Regions from separate parts of the Alteromonas sp. 4NH20-0056 genome, predicted to be linked through region 2. Evidence: predicted binding sites of a transcription regulator. Region 2 holds the regulator's gene; each other region holds the start of a gene.
The links. Region 2 encodes MetJ, which represses methionine synthesis genes. Its sites were predicted from a motif close to TAGACGTCTAGACGTCTA; they were not measured.
Positions count from the first base shown of each region.

Region 1 (4,518 bases), on a different contig from region 2:
GATGACACTATTTTTTATCAGGATTGCTTCATGACTAAACATCTCCTCGCGTCGCTTATCGCGCTTTCATTTTCAACGTCGGTTTTCGCACAAGATGATGTTAAACCGTTTACTATGGAAGGTGAGCTTGGTTTTATCTCGACTACGGGTAATACAGAAACGACATCAATAACCGCAGGTATCAATGCGCACCAAGAACTTGAAATGTGGAGCAACGACTACATTATCGAAGGCCTTTATAAGCGTGAAACGGTTGAAGGTGCAGATGGAGAAGATGTTGAGTTTACGTCAGCACAGAAGTTTTTCGCGTCTGCTCAGGGGAATTATAAACTAGATAACCCAGATTACCGTCTGTTCCTTTTCTCATCTTATGAAGATGACCGTTTGAGCAACTTTGACTACCAAGCGACTGTTGCAGCGGGTTGGAACCAAAAAGTACTTCAAAACAAACGCCATACACTAGAGTATTCAATTGGTCCGGGTTATACGTTTGTTGAAACACAGGAAGGGGTTGAGCAGAACAGCGCAATCGTACGTGCATCAGGTGCGTATTCGTGGAAAATTTCTGATACGGCGAAGTTCACTCAAACCGTTAGTACGGAAGTGGGTTCAGAGAATACAAAATCTCGTGCTGAGAGTGCGTTAACGGCAACCATCAGTGGTAACCTTTCTATGCGTATTTCCTTCAAGATGGACCATAACTCGAATGTATCGAGTGACATTGAGAAGCTAGATACTGAAACATCAGTAAGCTTGGTGTATAACTTCTTCTAAGCTACGATTAAGTAATAAAAAAACGCTGCATTTGCAGCGTTTTTTTTGGCCATTTATCTACAAAAAATTAATGAAGGATACGGGTCTTTATTGTGCCTTCAATTTGTTGTAATTCTGCAAGCGCTTCATAGCCTCGATCTTCTTTTACATCTACGACTACATAGCCTATCTCGGCGTTGGTTTGAAGGTATTGCGCTTCAATGTTAATTCCTTTCTCAGCAAACGCTTTGTTTATTTGTGTAAGGATACCTGGCTTGTTTTTGTGAATATGCAACAAGCGTGAACGGCCAGTATTCTCAGGTAGCGATACATCAGGGAAGTTAACAGCTGACAACGTAGAGCCATTATCTGAGTACTTGGCAAGCTTACCTGCTACCTCAATACCAATGTTCTCTTGCGCTTCTTGCGTGCTACCACCTACATGTGGAGTCAAAATGACGTTATCGAACTTGCGAAGTGGCGAATGAAACTCTTCAGTATTCGACTTTGGCTCGACAGGGAATACATCGATTGCTGCACCGTTTAAGTGGCCTGATTCTAATGCTGCTGCGAGTGCGTCAATATCGACTACCGTACCGCGAGAGGCATTAATAAGAATACTGCCAGGCTTCATTTGAGATAACTCTTTTTGGCCTATCATGTCTTGGGTTTGTGGCGTTTCTGGTACGTGAAGCGACACCACATCCGACGTGTTCAGAAGCTTTTCAAGTGATTTCACTTGCGCTGAATTACCTAGTACAAGCTTATCTTCGATATCGAAGAATTGAACGCGCATGCCCAAGTGCTCGGCCAAAATACTTAGCTGTGTACCAATGTGACCATAACCAATAATACCCAGTGTTTTTCCACGGGCTTCATAAGAGCTAACAGCGGTTTTTTCCCATTCGCCGCGATGTGCTTTGGCATTTTTACTAGGTACCTGACGTAGTAACAGAATGATTTGCCCTAACACGAGCTCAGCGACTGAACGAGTATTTGAAAACGGCGCGTTGAATACAGGAATGCCTCGGCGCTGTGTGGCAGCCAAGTCAACCTGGTTGGTACCAATACAAAAGCAGCCGATAGCAACTAACTTTTTCGCAGCATCAACTACATTTTCTGTTATTTGAGTACGAGAACGGATGCCGACAAAATGTGCATCTTTGATCTTTTCAATGAGTTCGTCTTCAGGCAATGAGGTTTTCAAAAACTCAATATTGGTATAACCGTTGTTTTTCAGTGTTTCTAATGCACTTTGGTGCACACCTTCTAACAACAAAATCCGGATTTTATCCTTCTCAAGTGAAACTTTACTCATGGATTTGCTATCTCTCGCTGTGTTGTGCCCGAGCTTCGAAGGCTGCTAAAAGGCACAGGCTATAACATGGTTAGTTGGGACATCTAGACGTCCAAATGAAAATTAACAGAAAACGACCAAACTTAAAAGTAATAATTTACTCGAATGTATCTACACCCGTATCGGTGGCAGAAAGAACAATGTCTGCACCGCGAAGAGCGAAAATACCGTTGGTAACAACGCCGGGTATGTTATTAATTTTTTGTTCAAGCTCTCTAGGATTAATAATTTCAAGGTTGTGAACGTCTAGAATGACATTGCCATTGTCTGTGATTACGCCTTGACGATATTCAGGGTCGCCACCAAGTTTAACTAGTTCTCTTGCCACAAAAGAGCGGGCCATGGGGATCACTTCAACAGGTAACGGAAATTTGCCAAGTACTGGCACGCGCTTGCTCTCATCAACAATACAAACGAAGGTCTTTGCTGCTCCGGCGACTATTTTTTCGCGGGTGAGTGCTGCGCCGCCCCCTTTAATCATGTGCTTGTATTCGGTAACTTCGTCTGCGCCATCAATATAGACAGAGAGGTTGCTAACTTCATTAAGCTCAAAGACCTCTATACCTAACGCCTTCAGACGCTGTGTAGAGGCTTCAGAGCTAGACACAGCGCCTTCAATTTTGTTCTTTATATCACCAAGGGCATCTATAAAAAAATTGACGGTAGACCCGGTTCCTACGCCTACAATGCTGTCTTGTTCTACATACTTTATTGCAGCGCGGGCAACTGCTTTCTTTTTGTCGTTTTGATCCATGATGAGGCTCCATTGATGATGCAGGTGGCGAATTTTCGCAATGTTGAGCGAAGTGTATCAGATATCTACAAAATAGCGCATCACGGCGGGTAATATTAACAATAGGTGACGTACTTGCGACAAGGGTGCTTTATAGAGGCGTATTTTAATTCTCTACTGCATGAGGGCAGGCGTTGCCGTACTGGTATTAAACAGAAAAGTGATGAAGACGCGTTGGCGTGACGATGGCATTGAGAGGAATGTCCCATGATGCATAAGGAAGGCATTCAACAAGCTGTAAATCATGAGCGACGCCTATTAGCAGGGGCTTTTTAACCGCATGGCGGGTATACGCCAACGTCCTATCGTAATAACCGCCTCCCATGCCTAGTCGATTACCATCGTTATCAAAACCCACAAGTGGCATAAGAATAACGTCTAGTTCGTGCGTAGGCATAATGTGTTGACAGGCTAACTCGGGCTCTAAAATCCCATACTTGTTTTGTATTAAAGGGGTATGTGAAGCGTATTCTAGAAACAGCAAATGCCCCTTACAAACCGGGTGTAAAACAGGAAGTGAAAACGAAAATATCTGCTGAGTACTACCAACAAACAATGATAAATCGACTTCACCATCGTTGGCTAGATACGTTCCCATTTTCAAATGACTGTCGTTTGAAAAATACCGAGACAGCTGGAAGGATACGCCTTCAGCGGCCTGCTTTTGTTGTGAAGCTGATAACTGTCGCCGCGCTGCTCTTAGTTGGGTTCTTAGTGTTTTTCTATGGTGTTGAGCTGGCATTACACTGCTAAGTACTTATTTAATACAAACACCAGTTCTGCACTGTCGACCGGTTTTGTAAGAACATCGATTAGCCCTTGCGAAAGCAGCATTGAGCGCTCGGTAATAACGTCTGCGGTTAACGCCACAACCGGAAGATCTTTCGATATTTCGTTAATTTGTTGTGCGGCTTGCATCCCATTAATGCCAGGAAGGTTTAAATCCATTAATACTAAATCGACTGGGTTCGTTCTAACATACTCCACGCCCTCTTCTCCGGAGCCCACGATAGATATCGCAAATCCAAGTTTTTCAAACACAGTTTTAATTACCACTTGGTTAATATGATGATCTTCAACAACCAAAATTTGCGCCTCTTTATTAACCCGCAGTTGATTAATAAACGAGGGGGTTTGGGCTTCTGCATAATCTTGTGCGCTTATTACGTCAGTGGGAATACTCACACTTACTTGCGTACCTACATTCAGTTTGCTCTTGAGCTTCAAGGTACCATCGAGTAATTCAACAAGGCGTTTTGTAATATTCAGCCCTAAGCCAGTCCCGTCGAATTGATGCGCATTATCCATCCTCTCAAATGCCGTAAATAATTTCTTTTGATCCTCTTCGCTTATCCCGATGCCTTCATCTTTAACGGTAAAGGTAAGCTTTCCGTTTTTAAATTTCGCGGTGGCGTTTACGCTTTTCTCTGCATGCGTATATTTTATAGCATTTGATAGTAAGTTTAGGACTATTTGACCAAACTTTGTATCGTCAAAGCTTAGGCTTTCCGGCATTGAATTGGAAACTGAAGAGTGAAACATAACATTGCCGTCTTCAGCGCGAATGCGGGTTAATGAGAAAAGGTGAGTGAAGAAATCTTGCGTGCTAACTGGG
Region 1 is NZ_BAAJLS010000002.1:298,656-303,173, reverse strand. Features, by position in the region: gene AC27EZ_RS04880 (DUF481 domain-containing protein) at 31-774, shown strand; gene serA (phosphoglycerate dehydrogenase) at 842-2,071, opposite strand; gene rpiA (ribose-5-phosphate isomerase RpiA) at 2,208-2,864, opposite strand; gene AC27EZ_RS04865 (5-formyltetrahydrofolate cyclo-ligase) at 3,052-3,645, opposite strand; gene AC27EZ_RS04860 (GAF domain-containing hybrid sensor histidine kinase/response regulator) at 3,645-4,518, opposite strand, start outside.
Region 1: a site for MetJ is predicted at 2,148-2,165, ahead of serA (phosphoglycerate dehydrogenase). Genes of this name have one in related genera too.

Region 2 (4,518 bases):
GTATAGTTAGCTTACACCCGAGGCTAAATGGTATACGTCATAGGTAATAGGAGCAAAGGGTTTAGCGAATTAATCTGTTTCTATGCATGTGCCTCGGAATGAATACCGAGGCACGATGTAGGGCACTGATTATTTAGCGTCGGCGCGTACGCCTAACATATGGCATATCGCATAGCTTAACTCACTGCGATTAAGGGTATAAAAATGAAAATGCTTAACGCCTTCTTTCGCAAGTACTTTGACTTGGTCCATCGCAATATTCGCACCAATAAGGTTTCGTGTTGCCTGATCATCATCGGCTAATCCATCAAACATTTTGTGCAGGAAACCAGGAACATGAACATTGGTAAAGCCAGCAAATTTCACTAACGTTTGGTAGTTAGTGACAGGCAGTATGCCCGGCACGATATCTAAATCAATACCTGCTGCCGCAGCTCTATCGCGAAAGCGCAAAAATACACTGGTATCAAAAAAGAACTGCGTAATCGCTTCACTCGCTCCCGCTTCAGCTTTGCGTTTAAGATTAAGCAAATCAAATTGCGCATTAGGAGCTTCAGGGTGTTTTTCCGGGTAGGCCGCTACAGAAATGTCAAAGTCAGCGACATCTTTAAGCAATGCCACTAGGTCAGAGGCATACATTTCTGTCTCTTTAACACCTTGTGGCAGGTCACCACGCAACGCCACGATCCTGCGTATACCAGAGTCCCAGTAATCTTTCGCAATTTGCTTAAGCTCGTCACGAGAGGCATCTACACAGGTAAGGTGTGGTACTGCGGCTACACCAGTTTGCTGTTGAATACGCTTGACCACATCATGGGTACGGTCACGTTCACCACTGTTAGCGCCATAGGTTACCGACATATAGCTAGGTTTAAGCGGAGCAAGGCGCTCAACCGACTTCCACAAGGTTTGCTCCATTTTTTCAGTTTTAGGTGGAAAAAACTCAAATGAAACATCAATATCCCTTAGTTCCGATAAGGATTGGTTTAATGCATCGATACCTTGCGCGTAAGACACCATGATATATTCTCTGTAATGGACGTTTAGACGTCTAAACTAAATAATATATGTCTAGACGTCAAGAGGTTTACACTGCTCAATTGACCTTTTCGTTAACTTGTTTAGAATTTCCCTTCATAACATAAATAAAAGCAAACAGAGTTAGTACAATGGCAGAATGGAATGGTAAGTATATTCACCCCTATGCAGAGCACGGTAAGAAGAGTGAGCAGGTAAAGAAAGTTACCGTTTCAATTCCTATCAATGTATTGAAAGCCTTAACTGATGAAAGAACGCGTCGTCAGATAAATAATTTGCGTCATGCAACGAATTCAGAGTTACTGTGCGAAGCATTTCTTCATGCTTTCACTGGGCAACCTTTACCGAACGATGAAGATTTACGTAAAGATAACGCCAACCGAATACCAGCAGAAGCGCGTCGAATCATGGAAGAAATGGGAATTGATATTTCTGTGGAAAATGAGCAGGAAGAGTAAACGTAACTCTAGATTATGTGTAACCAATAAAAAAGCGGCGCTAGGCCGCTTTTTTAGTTTTGCTGTAAAGACCTTAGTCTTTAGGTGGGGTAATTAATCGCGCCACCCCTGACTCAATAGCCGCTTTCGATACCGCCGATGCGATACGTTCACATAGACGAGGGTCCATTGGCTTAGGGATAATATACTCCTTACCAAAAGAAAGGCTGTTACTCTTACTCGCTGCCAGCACTTCTTGGGGCACCTCTTCTTTTGTGATTGCTCGCAAGGCTTCAACCGCAGCCACTTTCATTTCGTCATTGATTGCGCTTGCGCGCACGTCTAATGCGCCGCGAAAAATAAACGGGAAGCATAAAACGTTATTAACCTGATTAGGGTAGTCAGAACGCCCCGTTGCCATGATCAAGTCTGAACGCACTTCATGAGCCAGTTCAGGTTTTATTTCGGGGTCGGGGTTCGAGCACGCAAATACGATAGGGTTGTCTGCCATTAGCGCTAGGGTTTCAGGTGGAAGTAAATCGGGGCCGGAAACGCCTACAAAAATGTCAGCACCGTCCATGACATCCTCAAGCGTGCGCTTATCAGTATTATTTGCGAACAGTTTTTTGTGCTCAGTAAGGTCGTCACGACGTGTGTGGATAACCCCTTTTCTATCTAGCATGTAAATACGTTCACGCTGCGCGCCGCACTTAATTAGCAGCTCCATGCATGCCACCGCCGCTGCGCCGGCTCCTAAACAAACAATTTTCGCGCTTTCGATATTCTTACCCTGAATCTCTAACGCATTAAGCATGCCCGCTGCAGTAACAATAGCAGTACCATGTTGATCGTCATGAAACACGGGAATATTACAGCGTTTAATTAATTCTTGCTCAATTTCAAAGCACTCTGGGGCTTTAATATCTTCTAAGTTTATCCCGCCAAACGTGTCTGCAATATTGGCAACCGTATTGATGAACTCTTCCGTGGTTCTATGTTTTACTTCAATATCGATAGCATCAAGACCGGCAAACCTTTTAAATAAAAGGGCTTTCCCTTCCATAACTGGCTTCGATGCCATTGGACCTAAATTCCCTAACCCTAGAATTGCTGTACCATTACTGATTACGGCTACCATATTTCCTTTCGCGGTATATTTGTAAACGTTATCTGGATCTTCAGCAATTTCTCTTACTGGTTCAGCCACGCCTGGGCTATATGCTAGGGCAAGGTCATCTACACCATCAGCAGGTTTAGAAAGTTCCACACTTATTTTTCCGGGTGTTGGGTAAGCATGATAATCTAGTGCGCGTTGTCTAAAGTCTGACATTAGTAAACATATCCTTCGATGTAGGGTTGAGGTGGTACGGTATAGCTGAAGTCCATGTCACAGTTTTTTGTTTTTGTCATTGTGGCAATGCTACATCAGCGAGCAACGATATTGCGTAGTGTTTTTGTGTGTGTGAGAAGTAGCAAAAACGCTATTTCGCAACTCTATCACAGCGTTTCACACTGTACATATCTGATCAGCCTTCTGTAAGAGTACAATGTAGGTGACAGTAACTAGTAAGACCAGTAAAGACGTATAATATTAGCCATTCATGTTATTTATGCTGTCTTTTGTTTCCATACCGTAATTTGTATTGAAACTGTGAGTGAAGTAATGATGAATAGCGTTGTAGAGGATAAGGCTGAATGTCTGAAAAACAGTTGATAGTCGCACTCACCGATGTATGTGAGTGGGCAAAAGAGGAAATTGTCGGCTTTGCGTGGCTAACTCATGTTGGGCATTGGCGTAGCCCTGCTATTACCGTGGTATTTGATACTGAAAAAAATAAGAATGATGCACTGATAAAAGGCCATGATAGCGCGCTGGACGAGCATATACACTTTGCTGGCGCTTGTGTGAAAGCAAAGATTAAGCAGGTGCGCTTTGAAAGTGAGGAAGCGTGTAAACGCCGATGCGATGGTGACTGGGAGCGCTTTCTTGCCATGCAAAATAAGCATTAATCAGAGCGAATAAAACAGATATAAAAAAAGCGCCATGTAGGCGCTTTTTTCGTATCGCGTAATTAGGCTTACTTTTTACCCAATGCACCGAAACGCTTCTTGAAGCGATCAACACGACCACCAGTATCAACGTTACGTTGCTTACCAGTGTAGAATGGGTGACATTCTGAACATACGTCTAGGTTGATATCTTTACCTAGTGTAGAACGGATGTTCATAACGTTGCCACAAGAGCATGTTGCTTTAATTTCAGTGTATTCTGGGTGGATACCTGGTTTCATTGGATTACCTCATCGATAAGGCCGTATCGCTATTCAGCCCGAAGCTAAACACCATACGCAACTTTAAATTAAATGGCAGGTCGCAATATGCAACCTGCCGCAAAAGAGCGGCGCATAATATAGGATGCTGTGACAGTGATCAAGCAGTTTCTGTACGTGTAATAACCAGTAACACTGCGTTTATAACAAAGGGAGGATTATGTTGTGCAGATTCCCGCGATGTTGCGTTTGACATTCTTGCTAAATGCCAGATCATTACCCTTGTTTTTATTTTCCTAGGCAATTAGCACCAATGGCGTTCATTCAAGTCGCGGTCCCCATTCCGCTACGGCAATTATTCACCTATTCGCATTCTGCGGCGTTGTCGCCAGGTGTGAGAGTGTCAGTGTCGTTTGGGCCGCGAGAGCTTATTGGCGTCGTAGTCGAAACGCTGAATGACGATGCCAGTGCAGAGCATGCCGATAATGCCAAAATTAAGCCAATTAACCGAGTTATTGATGATACGCCGGTCGTTGATAGTGCATTACGTAAAATGGCGCAATGGCTTTGGCAATATTATCATCATGCCCCCGGTGAGGTGGTGCATACCATGTTGCCGGTTCTGCTTAGAAAAGGAGAGGCGGCGACATTAACGGCAGAAGCTATGCTGATAGCACAGGACGATGCTGACGAAACCCTTATCTCTGAGCTCGCTAGGGCCCCTAAACAAAAGGCCTGTTTCGAACATCTTTTACAGCGCAGTATGCCTGCGT
Region 2 is NZ_BAAJLS010000009.1:40,924-45,441, forward strand. Features, by position in the region: gene metF (methylenetetrahydrofolate reductase) at 130-1,020, opposite strand; gene metJ (met regulon transcriptional regulator MetJ) at 1,170-1,496, shown strand; gene AC27EZ_RS14555 (malic enzyme-like NAD(P)-binding protein) at 1,570-2,805, opposite strand; gene AC27EZ_RS14560 (hypothetical protein) at 3,171-3,485, shown strand; gene rpmE (50S ribosomal protein L31) at 3,554-3,766, opposite strand; gene priA (primosomal protein N') at 4,059-4,518, shown strand, end outside.

Region 3 (4,518 bases), on a different contig from region 2:
TTAACCTCTTAGTTGAGAGACAACGCAGCCTCTACAACAGCGTCAGTAGTAATACCGAAGTGCTTGAACAAGTCACCCGCAGGGGCTGACTCACCAAACGTATCCATCCCTACAATGGCACCATTTAAGCCAACGTACTTGTACCAGCAATCCTTAGATAGCGCTTCAACAGCAACGCGCTTGGTGACCGATGACGGTAACACCTGCTCGCGGTACTCTGCTGATTGACGATCAAAGACGTCGGTAGAAGGCATAGAAACGACGCGTACTGCTTTACCTTGGGCAGACAGTGTTTCTGCCGCTTCAACCGCAAGCTGCACCTCAGAGCCTGTACCAATAAGAATGATCTCAGGCGCACCTTCGCAGTCTTTTAGTACATAACCACCTTTGGCAATATCAGCAACTTGGTTTGCAGAGCGCTCTTGCTGAGGTAATCCTTGGCGCGTGAAAATGAGCGTAGTAGGGCCGTCACTACGTTCAATGGCTGATTTCCAAGACACAGCTGATTCAACTTGGTCACATGGGCGCCAGTTGTCTAGGTTTGGTGTAGCACGTAGCGCAACAACCTGTTCAACCGGTTGGTGTGTTGGACCATCTTCTCCCAAACCGATAGAGTCATGGGTGTAAACAAAAATAGCAGGTTGCTTCATAAGTGCTGCCATACGAACCGCGTTACGCGCATATTCCATGAACATCAAGAAGGTTGCACCATAGGCTTTAAATCCGCCATGCAACACAATGCCATTCATCATGGCTGACATACCGAACTCACGTACACCGTAGTAAATGTAGTTACCTGAAGCGTCGTTTGCTTCAACGCCTTTGCTGCCATCCCAAATAGTCAGGTTTGAGCCTGCCAAATCAGCAGAACCGCCTAGCAGTTCAGGAAGTAATGGGCCAAAGGCATTCAATGCATTTTGTGAAGCTTTACGTGAGGCAATATTTTGTGGATTAGCTTGAAGCTCAGCAATAATTGCATCGGCTCTTTCACTAAAGTCGGCTGGGAGTTCGCCATTAACGCGACGTGTAAACTCTGCAGCTAATTCAGGGAACGCAGCTTCATATGCCGAAAACGCATCATTCCAGGCGGTCTCTGCTGCACTGCCCTTTTCTTTGGCATCCCACTGTGAATAGATGTCGTCTGGAATTTCGAACGCACCATGGCTCCAACCTAGCTTTTCACGAGTTGCAATAATCTCATCTTCACCTAGCGGTGCACCGTGACAAGACTCTGTACCTTCTTTGTTTGGCGAGCCAAAACCAATGGTTGTTTTACAACAAATCAGCGTAGGCTGTGAGGTGTTGGCTTTCGCTTTTTGAATAGCAGCGTTAACCTGGTCAGCATCGTGACCATCAACACCCTCAATTACGTCCCAGCCATAGCTGCGAAAACGTGCAGGCGTATCATCGGTAAACCACCCTTCCACTTCACCGTCGATAGAAATACCGTTGTCATCCCAAAAAGCGACAAGTTTACCTAACCCCAGCGTGCCCGCGAGAGAGCATGTTTCATGAGATATACCTTCCATAAGGCAACCATCGCCAAGGAAGGTGTACGTGAAGTGATCAACAATATTATGGCCTTCACGGTTAAACTGTGCGGCAAGCACCTTTTCTGCGAGTGCCATACCTACTGCGTTACTAATACCTTGGCCTAGCGGCCCTGTCGTTGTTTCTACACCAGGCGCGTAACCGTATTCTGGATGTCCGGGTGTTTTTGAGTGCAGTTGGCGGAAGTTTTTAAGCTCTTCAATCGGCAATTCGTAGCCTGAAAGGTGAAGCAATGAATACAGCAGCATCGACCCATGACCGTTAGAAAGCACAAAGCGATCACGGTTAGCCCACGTAGGGTTCGCTGGATTGTGTGATAAAAAGTCACTCCAAAGCACTTGTGCAATGTCAGCCATCCCCATTGGGGCACCTGGGTGACCTGACTTGGCTTGTTGAACAGCATCCATACTGAGTGCTCGAATAGCATTAGCTAGTTCACGACGAGAGGGCATGTTATCTCCTGATTTTATTTCGTATCAAAGTTAGCGTGGAGGTAGACCGCGCATCCGGTTTAAGCGCTACTTCTATGTACGTTTGAAAGTGGTCGTTATTCTTACTCATGCCACCTTTCAGTTCAATTGGTTTTCACATCAATCTCGAAAGTAACCGTAAAAAGTGATAAACACGTATCGACTTTTCGTTTATCACGCATAAATCGCCTTTCAATTGACGATAATAAGTAATGTCGCTGTCCAATCAGAAATAACCCCACTTTTGATCTGGTTGTGTCAACAAAACGTAACGATAGGACTTTTAGACGTCTAGAAGTAAAGACTGGTATTTATAACTTGTTTTAGTACAATACCCAACTATTTTGAACAATAAACGCTTACGGAGCATTTATGGCCACGCATTTATTCACATCCGAGTCAGTATCTGAAGGACACCCGGACAAAATTGCTGATCAGATCTCAGACGCCGTTCTTGATGCTATTCTAGAACAAGACCCGCGCGCTCGGGTGGCCTGCGAAACTTACGTAAAAACCGGTATGGTATTGGTAGGTGGTGAAGTTACTACATCGGCATGGGTCGATATTGAAGAACTCACACGCAACACTGTCAAAGAAATTGGCTACACGCATTCAGATATGGGCTTTGATGCTGATTCATGTGCAGTATTGAACGCGATCGGTAAACAATCGCCAGATATTAATCAAGGTGTTGACCGCGAAAGCTTAGAAGAGCAAGGCGCAGGTGACCAAGGCTTAATGTTCGGGTACGCGAGTGATGAAACTGATGTGCTGATGCCCGCTCCTATTACCTATTCTCACCGCCTTGTTCAGAAACAAGCAGAGGTGCGTAAATCAGGTAAGTTAGAGTGGCTACGCCCAGACGCGAAAAGCCAAATTACGTTTAAATATGAAAATGATAAGCCTGTCGGTATAGACGCGATTGTTCTATCTACGCAGCATTGCGACTCGGTATCAACGGCGACTGTCCGTGAAGCGGTAATGGAAGAAATCATAAAGCCTGTGCTTCCGAGCGAGTGGATTGACAAAGATACGCAATTTCATATTAACCCAACAGGACGATTCGTTATTGGCGGTCCTATGGGTGACTGTGGCTTAACAGGCCGTAAAATTATTGTTGATACCTATGGCGGTATGGCTCGTCATGGTGGAGGGGCTTTTTCAGGTAAAGACCCTTCTAAAGTTGACCGCAGCGCTGCATATGCAGGGCGCTACGTTGCTAAAAATATTGTTGCTGCAGGGTTAGCAAAGCGTTGTGAAATTCAAGTGTCTTACGCTATCGGTGTGGCACAACCCACGTCAATTAGCATTGATACGTTCGGCACTGGCCTTGTGGATGAGAAAACTCTTGTGGCACTGGTACGTGAACACTTTGATCTTCGTCCATACGGACTAATTAAGATGCTTGATTTGGAACGTCCAATCTATCGTGCCACTGCAGCCTACGGGCACTTTGGTCGTGAAGCCTTCCCATGGGAAGCAACCGATAAGGCAGAGGCATTGCGCGCAGCAATCTAAACATCCGATACCTACGTATTGATAAAGGCTACTTCTAGCTATGCTATAAAGTAGCCTTTTTAGTTTTAACGGCTACACTTAAATTAAGCGCAAGAAGATAACAAGCTCATTGTTACGTAACTTGTAGGGCGCAGTTACACCGAACACACACTCGTAGGACTAATCATCATGAGATTCCGATTATATTGGGTAGCATTGGTGTCAATTCTCTGTTGCCTTAACATCGGGGCAACGTATAGTGCCGATTTGAATCAGCACTACGGTCCTATTGTGTTCAAAAGCAAGCAAGTCGCAAAATGGCGATTGCAATCATCGTTCGACCCTCGCCATATTGAAGTCCCATACAAAAATACAAGTTGGGCAACTACCCAAGCAGTGCCTTTAAGTTCACTAACAGCAAGTAGAACATTGACGACGACGTTACCTCAGCAAGTTTATGCGACGTTCAACACCACTGACAATGCTTACAATCAATATACTGAGTGGTTCTATATACCTGAAGATGTGGGAGCGTCAGCACGGCTAGGTTGGCTAATCGGTAACCCTGCGGGTTTGAATATGGCGGTAGAATATGAATATCGTCAAGTGTTAGACAATGACAACAACGCACTTACGATAGGTGTGTCGTACCTTTTCTAGCATCACTCATTGCTGTTCAAACAGCATATGATATGTCGTTATCGTTTACCGTGTTAGTCCACTAAGTCTCGGGTTTCCATATAAACTTGTTGCACTACCATTGCATCGGTACTTGCTCTATGTCGCTTCGCGTCGCAACTTCCTAAAACACGAGATTTTACAGCATGCCAATGCGCCATTTGTTTTTCATGGAGAATATATTCCAGCGCTCGACATGAAAATGTCATATCAACACCTGCTGCAGAAAACAGCGTGATTAGCCATGGATGGTCGACAACCCACCCATCACTATAAACCATGGTATTTCCAAGAAAACTATTTAATTCCGAGCAAATATTAG
Region 3 is NZ_BAAJLS010000001.1:594,592-599,109, forward strand. Features, by position in the region: gene tkt (transketolase) at 9-2,003, opposite strand; gene metK (methionine adenosyltransferase) at 2,394-3,539, shown strand; gene AC27EZ_RS02645 (hypothetical protein) at 3,708-4,178, shown strand; gene AC27EZ_RS02650 (3'-5' exonuclease) at 4,232-4,518, opposite strand, start outside.
Region 3: a site for MetJ is predicted at 2,306-2,323, ahead of metK (methionine adenosyltransferase). Genes of this name have one in related genera too.

Region 4 (4,518 bases), on a different contig from region 2:
GGGCCGGCTTCCATTCTTGTGTTAAATCGATACCCTGACTGTTCAACAACAGTTTTTTACTGTTTGCTATACCGTACACTCTTAGCTGTATGTTGCGTTGAAGCAGTGTAGGTTGCTGTTTTGCTATCTGGTTGAGTAATTCTGTGCCTACATTGCCACACCCAACCAGAAAAACATCAATGGTGTGACGATTTGAGAAAAAATTCTGGTGAATGACCTTAACCGCTTTTTTCGCGCGCTTGCTCTCAATCACCGTTGATATGGAGCGTTCAGATGACCCCTGTGCAATGGCTACATTATTAACACGAGCCTGGGCTAAGGAATTGAAGAAGCGCGCTGCCAACCCTTTAGTGTGACGCATGCCGTCACCTACTAACGTCACTATGGCTAACTCATGCCTAACCTCAATGGGATCTAGTAATTGATTTTGTAACTCAAGAGCAAACGCATCTTCAAGTAGGTTCAGCGCGCGGCTTGCATCTTTGTTCTGAATACAGAAACTGATGGAATACTCTGAAGAAGATTGTGTAATAAGGCTTATCGAAATATTCGCATTAGACATGACTTCAAATACACGACTTGCCATGCCTACCATGCCTTTTAGGCCTGGCCCTGCAACGTTAAACATCGTCACATTATCAAGCTGGGAGATACCTTTAACCGATGTCCATTTTTCGCTCTTTTCATTGCTAATGAGCGTACCAGGCGCGGCAGGGTTTAGCGTATTTCTGATCAAGCACGGAATATGGTGCTGAGCAATCGGGCCTATTGTTTTAGGGTGTAACACTTTCGCCCCAAAATACGACAGCTCCATCGCCTCTTGATAGGTGAGTTTATCGAGTAAAACCGCACCCTCAACCTGGTTAGGATCGGCATTGTAAACACCATCCACGTCAGTCCAAATTTCGCAACAGTCGGCGCTAATACAGGCTGCAAGGATGGCAGCAGAATAATCAGAACCGTTCCGCCCTAACGTAACCTTCTCTCCCGCTTCGTTTGCAGCAACAAAACCCGGCATGATAAGCAGCTCGCTTCCATCGCAAGGAACGTCGGTAAATCGCGCTTTAGAAAGGGCAACATCTGCAATGCTGTCTAAGCATTCACCGTCGGCAAGAATATAGTCAACAGGGTCGATAACTCTGTTTTTTATCCCTTTAGACGACAAGATTGCGCTGAATAACGTCACAGAAATATATTCACCGATACTTAAAATGCCGGCAGCAATGTTATCTGGTGCCACACCAAGTAGCTTGATGCCATCTAAATGCTTATTCAGTAACGATAAATGAGACTCAATAAAATCGATAACGTGAGCATGTTGAAAGTTATCAAGCGCTTCGTTGAGCGCGTTCGCTATCCCCGTCACCGTGGTGGTTAATTTGTCGAATAACGGCGCAAAATCTTCACCCGCAGCGGCTTGTTCACAGAGCAACGATAACGCATTGGTTACCCCTTTGGGCGCTGAGAGAACGACCGCAGCGCCGTCGGTTTGGTGGGTGGCCGTGCTAATGTCGGTTACGCGCAAATAACGCGGTGCGTCGGCAAGTGATGAGCCCCCAAACTTTAAGACTTTCATGTGCTGCTCCTTAAGGTTACATCAACGTTTTTGTCGTCGTTTTGCTCGCAAAAACGTAAGTAAAAAAAAGCCCGCTTTCGTTATGAGCGGGCTTTCGTTGTCTTTTGCTATTTGCACTAGCCAGCGACCGCCCTATTTAAGGTGGTAATCATCATGCCGGTGGTGCCAATCAGTAAAATCTTTTTCATGCGTTCAATTTGCCGTATAGACGTCTATCTGTCAACCGCAGTTTTCACCACACTGTGTTGCATAAATTGCAACATGGAGGCTTTCACATTGCATAAATAGAGACACTATGGTAATAACAGACGCAAAAACAAGGAACTAGTGGTGATATCGCGGATACACTGCCAGTACGAATTAAAATAATGTAGTTTAGGCTGGTCATCACGCTGAACATATAGTGCGGCAACAAACCAGTTTATTTGTTTTCTTACCCTAAAAAACCACTTTTAGTCACGCTCAGCTAATTGCGATGCAAGATAATCAACCAAAGAACGTACAGGCAATGCCATATTTTTACTTGCAGGAAACAGCGCCCACACGCCTTCTCGCTCGTCTCTTGATTCACTCAGCACTTCAAGTAATTCTCCACTGGCTATATTTTTCTGAACATAAAACTCGGGTAACTGCACCAATCCAATGCCTTGAAGTGCGGCGTCACGCAAGGCATTACCACTGTTATACCGCGCACGTCCTTTCACTGTCAGTTTGATTGCTTTTTTATCGGTACGAAAACGCCATTGCGTTTGCGACCCAATTAAACACTGATGATTTTTTAACTCAAAAGGGGTCGAGGGTGGCGGGTATTTGAGAAAATAGTCGGGGCTTCCGCAAACATACAACTGCCTCGTCGCTAACCTTTTGGCCACTAATGTAGAATCTTCTAGCGCACCAATGCGAATAGCCACATCAATCCCCTGCTCTACGATGTCGACTCGGTCATTAGTAAATTGGCAGTCAATACGAACATCGGGATAACGACGCAAGAATTGATTGACTAATGGCGCGATGAACGCCTCTCCATAGGCCACAGGAACTGTCATTTTAATCAAACCTGTTGGCGCTTTTTGAAGTTCACTCATGGCATTGTCAGCATCAGACAGCAATGAAAGCGCATCACTAACTTTCGCGTAGTACAATACGCCGGCTTCAGTTAGTGACACACTGCGTGTAGTTCGGTTAAAAAGTTTCACTCCCAAACGACGCTCTAACGAGGCAACCTTCCTACTGACTTGCGCGCCTGATGTGTTTAGTCTTGTAGCCGCAAGGGTAAAACTTCGTGTTTGCGCCACAGCTTCAAATTCGACAATACCTTCCCACGTCATAAACACTCTCTTTTTGTCACACTTCATTATTACGTATAAGTAATAATAAATTACGTACAGCGCATTTATCTAGTCTTTTTCGCTCTCTATACTTATGCGACTTAGAAAAATCGCAACCACAGGAATTTTAAATGACATTACAAATCAGTGAAGGGCAAACCCATATTAAGTCAAAAGCTGCCGTGGCCTGGGCCCCAGGCGAACCACTTAAAATGGAAGAAATTGATGTAGAACTACCTAAAAAAGGGGAAGTACTGGTTCGCATTGTTGCTACTGGCGTATGTCACACTGACGCGTTTACGCTGTCAGGCGAAGATCCAGAGGGTGTATTCCCATCAGTATTGGGCCATGAAGGTGGCGGTATCGTAGAAATGGTCGGCGAAGGCGTTACCAGTGTGTCGGTCGGTGATCATGTTATCCCTCTCTATACCGCTGAGTGTGGTGAATGTAAATTCTGTACGTCGGGTAAAACGAACTTGTGCCAAGCAGTAAGAGCCACGCAAGGCAAAGGGCTAATGCCAGATGGAACCAGCCGTTTTTCCAAAAATGGCGAAACCATATATCACTATATGGGTTGCTCTACCTTTTCTGAATATACCGTTCTACCAGATATTTCCTTGGCCAAAGTAAACAAGACTGCCCCACTTGATGAAGTGTGCTTATTGGGTTGTGGTGTTACGACGGGAATGGGCGCGGTATTGAACACAGCAAAAGTACAAAAAGGCGACACCGTGGCTATCTTTGGCTTAGGTGGTATCGGCCTTTCGGCAATTATTGGTGCGCGAATGGCAGGCGCAGGTCGCATCATTGGAATCGACATCAACGAAAGTAAATTCGACCTTGCGAAACAACTTGGTGCCACCGACCTCATTAACCCTAAGCTCGTCGATAAACCTATTCAAGAACATATCGTTGATATCACAGACGGTGGTGTGGACTATTCATTTGAATGCATTGGGAATGTCGATGTTATGCGCTCTGCCTTAGAGTGCTGCCACAAGGGATGGGGCGAATCTGTCATTATAGGTGTGGCAGGTGCGGGACAAGAAATTTCTACACGTCCATTTCAACTGGTTACCGGTCGCGTGTGGCGTGGCTCTGCTTTCGGTGGTGTGAAAGGTCGCTCTCAACTACCTGGCATAGTAGAGCAATACTTAAACGGCGAGTTTGGCTTGCAAGAGTTCATCACTCACACGATGGGGTTAGACGGTATTAATGATGCCTTTGACTTAATGCACAAAGGTGAAAGCATTCGCTCAGTTGTACACATGGACAAATAGAGACATAGCTGAATAAACCCGGTGTTTTCATCGGGTTTATTTTATACCCTTCCCCTATCTTCTTAATGACTGGGTAAGGTATCCTCTCGATAATAGAGAATATCTTGGCTAGCGACGCTGTATAGTATCCGTACCGTGCAATTAAATGCAAAGCCATAAAAATACATAAGGGAGCTTTGCATGAACAGATGGTTTTCTTCCATTTTGATTTTACTAATGCTAGGGGCGAGTGCTGGCATTTACCATTTTTTTTACTCGGACACTAAAGCACAACCGCTTCCTATTGTAGCCCCCCTTGCAAATGAAAGAGTCGACTATCATCAACAGGTGAAGC
Region 4 is NZ_BAAJLS010000002.1:401,448-405,965, forward strand. Features, by position in the region: gene thrA (bifunctional aspartate kinase/homoserine dehydrogenase I) at 1-1,576, opposite strand, end outside; gene AC27EZ_RS05310 (LysR family transcriptional regulator) at 2,029-2,904, opposite strand; gene AC27EZ_RS05315 (S-(hydroxymethyl)glutathione dehydrogenase/class III alcohol dehydrogenase) at 3,036-4,184, shown strand; gene AC27EZ_RS05320 (fatty acid cis/trans isomerase) at 4,365-4,518, shown strand, end outside.
Region 4: a site for MetJ is predicted at 1,774-1,791, ahead of thrA (bifunctional aspartate kinase/homoserine dehydrogenase I). Genes of this name have one in related genera too.